Regions from separate parts of the Streptomyces sp. WZ-12 genome, predicted to be linked through region 1. Evidence: predicted binding sites of a transcription regulator. Region 1 holds the regulator's gene; the other holds the start of a gene.
The links. Region 1 encodes HrcA, which represses chaperone genes, less so after heat shock. Its sites were predicted from a motif close to TTNGCACTCNGNNNNNCNGAGTGCNAA; they were not measured.

Region 2: the regulator HrcA is predicted to act here: its motif matches at 1,568-1,594, upstream of PV796_RS23000 (FmdB family zinc ribbon protein).

The regions. Positions count from the first base shown of each region.
Region 1 is NZ_CP118574.1:5,970,637-5,973,742, forward strand. Features, by position in the region: gene PV796_RS25760 (MBL fold metallo-hydrolase) at 1-718, opposite strand, end outside; gene hrcA (heat-inducible transcriptional repressor HrcA) at 1,061-2,077, shown strand; gene dnaJ (molecular chaperone DnaJ) at 2,078-3,106, shown strand, end outside.
Region 2 is NZ_CP118574.1:5,296,596-5,299,701, reverse strand. Features, by position in the region: gene PV796_RS23005 (MFS transporter) at 183-1,469, shown strand; gene PV796_RS23000 (FmdB family zinc ribbon protein) at 1,606-1,950, shown strand; gene PV796_RS22995 (S-methyl-5'-thioadenosine phosphorylase) at 2,088-2,921, shown strand.

The DNA.
Region 1 (3,106 bases):
CGAAGCGAGCGGCCAGGGCGTCCCGTTGCGCGCGGACGAAGGCCGCGTCCACCACCGCGCCGTGCCCCGGCACGTAGTGGGCGTCCTCGCCGCCCAGCGTCAGCAGCCGGTCGAGCGCGGCGGGCCACCGCCCGGGCACCGCGTCCGGACCCGCCTGGGGCTCGCCGGACTCCTCCACCAGATCGCCGCAGAAGACGACGTCCCGTTCACCGGGCCGGCCGGGTACCAGGACGGCCAGGTCGTGGGCGGTGTGACCGGGGCCGACGGCGGCCAACAGCACCTCCCGGTCGCCGAGGTCGAGGGTCGTTCGGTCGTCCACCTGGTGGCGCGGGACGACCAGGTGGTCCGCGGCCTCGGCGGCGGCCTGCGGGGCCACGCCGTGCCGGACCGCGTCCTGCCGCAGCGCCTCCCCGCCGTCCCGGAGCAGCCCGGCCACCCCCGCCGCGCCGTACACCTCGACGCCGGCGAAGGCCGCGGTGCCCAGTACGTGGTCGAAGTGCGGGTGGGTGAGCGCGACATGCGTCACATCGCGGCCCAGCACCCCGCGGACCGTGCGGCGCAGCTCCGCCCCGGCGGCGAGGGTCGGACCGGTGTCGACGAGCAACACCCCGCCGGCGCCGGCGATCATGCCGATCGTCTCGTCCCAGCCGGGCATCCGGCGCCGGACGACGCCGGTGCCGAGCCGCTCCCAGCCGGCCTCTTCCCAAGTGGTGCGCATGGCAGGACGCTAGCGCCCCCGCGATAGCGTTGCCCCGCACCCGGTGGAAACCCGGCGGAAAGCCGGCGGGCACGAGCACCTCGTGGGGCGCACCGCGATGCGCCTGTGGCGCGGGCCCGGAGCGCCAACGAGCCGTCGTATAAGGGATTTCCAAGGGATCGCTCAGGGAACTCTCCGGGGCGGCCCCGGGTCGGATCAGGCGGTGGTGGGTAAGCCCTCAGTGCGCCCGCCCTTGCTGTATCCGCTCCGCCCGGCCGTACACTGGCTGCGGGTCTGGCACTCGGGCCAGGTGAGTGCCAGTGAAGAGACGACCGGCGGGACGGCCGACTGGAGGTGGCGGAAATGCTCAGTGAACGCAGGCTCGAAGTGCTGCGCGCCATCGTCCAGGACTACGTAGGGACGGAGGAGCCGGTCGGCTCCAAGGCCCTCACCGAGCGCCACAAGCTGGGCGTCTCCCCGGCCACCGTCCGCAATGACATGGCGGCCCTGGAGGACGAGGGCTTCATCGCCCAGCCGCACACCAGCGCCGGCCGGATCCCGACCGACAAGGGCTACCGCCTCTTCGTCGACAAGATGGCCGGCGTCAAGCCGCTGTCCGTCCCCGAGCGGCGGGCGATCCAGAATTTCCTGGACGGCGCCGTCGACCTCGACGACGTGGTGGGCCGCACCGTGCGGCTGCTGGCGCAGCTCACCCGACAGGTCGCGGTGGTGCAGTACCCGTCCCTGACGCGGTCCACCGTCCGGCACGTCGAGCTGCTGGCGCTGGCCCCGGCCCGGCTGATGCTGGTGTTGATCACCGACACCGGCCGCGTCGAGCAGCGGCTCATCGACTGCCAGACGCCGTTCGGCGAGACGTCCCTGGCGGACCTGCGCGCCCGGCTCAACAGCCGGATCGTCGGCCGCCGTTTCACCGACGTCCCGCAGCTCGTGCAGGATCTCCCGGAATCCTTCGAACAGGACGACCGGGCCACCGTATCGACAGTACTGTCGGTGTTGCTGGAGACTTTGGTGGAGGAGACCGAAGAGCGGTTGATGATCGGCGGCACCGCCAATCTGACGCGCTTCGGGCATGATTTCCCCCTGACCATCCGGCCGGTGCTGGAAGCCCTTGAGGAGCACGTGGTGCTGCTCAAGCTGCTCGGGGAGGCCAACGACTCGGGCATGACCGTACGCATCGGGCATGAGAATGCTCACGAGGGCCTGACGTCCACCTCGGTCGTCACCGTCGGATACGGTTCGGGCGACGAGGCCGTCGCGAAATTGGGCGTGGTCGGACCGACCCGCATGGACTACCCCGGAACGATGGGAGCGGTACGCGCAGTGGCACGTTACGTCGGACAGATCCTCGCGGAGTCGTAAGTGGCCACGGATTACTACTCGGTCCTCGGCGTCAGCCGTGACGCCTCGCAGGACCAGATCAAGAAGGCTTTCCGGCGGCTGGCGCGCGAGCTCCACCCGGATGTGAACCCGGATCCCAAGACCCAGGAGCGGTTCAAGGAGATCAACGCCGCCTACGAGGTCCTGTCGGATCCGCAGAAGAAGCAGGTCTACGACCTCGGTGGCGACCCCCTCTCGCAGGCCGGCGGCGCCGGTGGCGCGGGCGGCTTCGGCGCGGGCTTCGGGAACTTCTCCGACATCATGGACGCGTTCTTCGGCACGGCCTCGCAGCGCGGCCCGCGCTCGCGGACCCGCCGCGGCCAGGACGCGATGATCCGCCTCGAAATCGAGTTGAGCGAGGCCGCGTTCGGCACCACCAAGGACATCCAGGTCGACACCGCCGTCGTCTGCACCACGTGCAGCGGCGAGGGCGCCGCGCCGGGCACCTCGGCGCAGACCTGTGACATGTGCCGCGGCCGCGGCGAGGTCTCGCAGGTCACCCGGTCCTTCCTGGGCCAGGTCATGACGTCCCGACCCTGCCCCCAGTGCCAGGGCTTCGGCACGGTCGTCCCGACCCCGTGCCCGGAGTGCGCGGGCGACGGCCGGATCCGCTCCCGCCGCACCCTCACGGTCAAGATCCCGGCCGGTGTCGACAACGGCACCCGGATCCAGTTGGCCGGCGAGGGCGAGGTCGGCCCCGGCGGCGGCCCCGCCGGCGACCTCTACGTCGAGATCCACGAGCTGCCTCACCCGGTGTTCCAGCGCCGCGGCGACGACCTGCACTGCACGGTCACCATCCCGATGACCGCGGCGGCGCTGGGCACCAAGTGCCCCCTGGAGACGCTCGACGGCATGGAGGATGTCGACGTCCGGCCCGGCACCCAGTCCGGCCAGTCGATCCCGCTGCACGGCCGCGGCGTGACCCACCTGCGCGGCAACGGCCGCGGCGATCTGATCGTCCACGTCGAGGTGCAGACCCCGAGCAAGCTGGAGCCCGAGCAGGAGGAACTG
Region 2 (3,106 bases), 670 kb from region 1:
CAACTCTGCCTGACGCAGAGCTGGCGCGACCGCTCGGCGGCCGCGGTCCCCTGCCACACGCAGCCACCTCTTTCGGTGCGGACCATGCGGTATCACTCGGTCCTGCGCGAGAGGACAGCTCTCGGCGCGCACCTGTGACGACCTCGCGGGGCAGCGCTACCAGGCGGCAGAAAGGCCCGGCCGTGGCATCCGCGGTCAAGGATTCCCGTCCCGGTTACGGACAACTGTTGCGCACGCCCGGAGCGTGGACCTTCTTGGTGCCCGGCTTCCTGGCCCGGCAGCCGTTCGCGATGCTGACCATCGGCATCGTCCTGCTCGTCCAGTCCACCACCGGCTCCTACGGCACCGCCGGCGCGGTCTCCGCCGCCACCGGCGTCTCGATGGCCCTGTTCGCCCCGCAGGGCGGCAAGTTGGCCGACCGGTTCGGCCAGCGGGCGGTGCTCATCCCCGGCGTCCTCGTGCACGTCGCGGGCGTCTCGGCGCTGATCGTGCTCGCCCTGGCACACGCACCCCTGTGGGCGCTGCTGGCCGTCGCCGTCCCCACGGGCGCCTCGACGCCGCAGGTCGGCCCGATGGTGCGGGCCCGTTGGGCGGCGAAGCTGGGCGGCACCCCGCTGATGCCGACGGCCGCCGCCTTCGAGTCGGTGACCGACGAGTTCACCTTCGTCGTCGGCCCGGTGCTGGCGACCGCGCTGTGCACCGGCATCCACCCGGCCGCCGGCCTGGTCGCCGAGGCCGTGCTGACGCTCGCCGGCGGCCTGCTGTTCGCCTCGCAGCGGCGCACCCAGCCGCCGGTCCACCGGGAGAGCGCCTTGGACCAGGCGCGGGTCTCGGCGCTGTCCATCCCTGGTGTGCGCCTCCTGATCGTGGCGTTCCTGGGCATCGGCTCGGTCTTCGGCGGGATGCAGGTCTCGCTCACCGCGCTCACCGAGCACATCGGGCAGCCCGGCATCAACGGCGTCCTCTACGGGATCTTCGCCGGCGGCAACATGCTCGCCGGCATCGCCTGCGGCACGATCGCCTGGAAGGTCGGCCCGCGCCGCCGCCTGCTGGTCGCCTACGGGCTGCTGGCGCTGGCCACCACCCCGTTGTGGGCGGTGACCGCGGTGCCGCTGCTGGGCGCCGTCGGCCTGGTCGTCGGCCTCTGCATCGCCCCCGCGCTGATCACCGGCTACACCCTGGTCGAGTCCCTGGTCCCGGCCACCGCCCGGACCGAGGCGTTCACCTGGCTGACCGGCGCGGTGGCGCTGGGCCAGGCGGCCGCGGCCACCTCCGCCGGTCAGTTGGCGGACCGCTTCGGCCCCAGCTCCGGCTTCCTGGTGCCGCTGGTCGGCACGGCGTTGGCCCTGGTGGTGCTGCTGAGCCTGCGCGCCCACCTGGTGCCCCGCTCCTCGGCGGTCGTCGCCGGGTCGACCGGCGCCGCCGAGGACGCCGTCGGCGAGCCGGAACGGGAGCTGAGCCGCGCCTGAACGGGCCCGAACCCGGGGGCGCGGGCGGGCGTGGAGTCGGTCACCGTGCGCCGTTCGCGGTGGACTGGGGCGCCGGAATACTGCAAGATGGAGCGTCGTTAGCACTCAATGAGTGAGAGTGCCAGGAGGAAGTCAAGTGCCGACCTACCAGTACCAGTGCACCGCGTGCGGCGAGGGCCTTGAGGCCGTGCAGAAGTTCACCGACGACGCGCTCACCGAGTGCCCAAGCTGCAGCGGACGCCTCAAGAAGGTGTTCTCGGCGGTCGGCATCGTCTTCAAGGGCTCCGGCTTCTACCGCAACGACAGCCGCGGCTCGTCATCCAGCAGCAGCCCGGCCAGCAGCTCCTCGTCGAGCAGCGCATCGTCGAACGGCTCCTCGTCGTCCGATGCCTCCTCGTCGTCGTCCTCGTCGTCCGGCTCCACCTCGTCGTCCTCGGACAGCAAGTCGACGACCAAGGCCAGCACCGGCTCGGCCGCCTGACCAAGGCACCGACGCCCGCGAGCGGACTTCCGGGCCCCGCCGCTCCCCACCAGGAGCGGCGGGGCCCGCCGCATTCCCGGGAGCCGGACGGTCCGAACCGCCCGCGGGCCGGCACGGGCGCCCGATAGTGTGATCGCATGGCTGATGCGGAGATTGGCGTTATCGGCGGGTCGGGGTTCTACTCCTTCCTGGATGACGTGACCGAGATCACGGTGGACACCCCCTACGGGCGACCCAGCGACTCCTTGTTCCTCGGCGAGATCGCCGGGCGCTCGGTCGCCTTCCTGCCGCGGCACGGCCGCGGCCACCACCTCCCGCCACACCGCATCAACTACCGCGCCAACCTCTGGGCGTTGCGCTCCCTCGGCGTGCGGCAGGTCCTCGGCCCGTGCGCCGTCGGTGGCCTGCGCCCCGAATACGGGCCCGGCACCCTGCTCGTCCCCGACCAGCTCGTGGACCGCACCAAGTCCCGCGCCCAGAGCTACTTCGACGGCGAACCGCTTCCCGACGGCAGCATCCCCAACGTCGTCCACCTCACCTTCGCCGACCCGTACTGCCCCACCGGCCGGCAGGCGTCCCTCGATGCCGCGCGCGGCCGCGACTGGGAGCCGGTCGACGGCGGCACCCTCGTGGTGATCGAGGGGCCGCGCTTCTCCACCCGCGCCGAGTCGCGCTGGCACGCCGCCCAGGGCTGGTCGGTGGTGGGCATGACCGGCCACCCCGAGGCCGTCCTGGCCCGCGAACTGAGCCTGTGCTACACCTCGTTGACCCTGGTCACCGACCTGGACGCGGGCGCCGAGACCGGCGACGGCGTCTCCCACGAGGAGGTCCTCCGGGTCTTCGGCGAGAACATCGGCCGGCTCCGCGAGGTCCTCTTCGACACCGTCGCCGCGCTCCCCACCACCGCGGACCGCAACTGCTTGTGCACGGACGCGCACCAAGGTTGGGACCTGGGGATCGAGCTGCCGTAACGGGGCGGCGGGGGCGCGCCCCCGCTCAACTCCCCTGTCGGGTGACGGAGTTGTCCACAGGCCCGGGGTGGGGTCGGGGTCGTCCACAGGCCGCCGCGGGGATGGGCGAAGTACGGCACGGTGGTGATCGCGGGTCCGAACGCGGGGCCCGCCTCCGACCGTGTCCGTTGCACGCCCGCACCCCA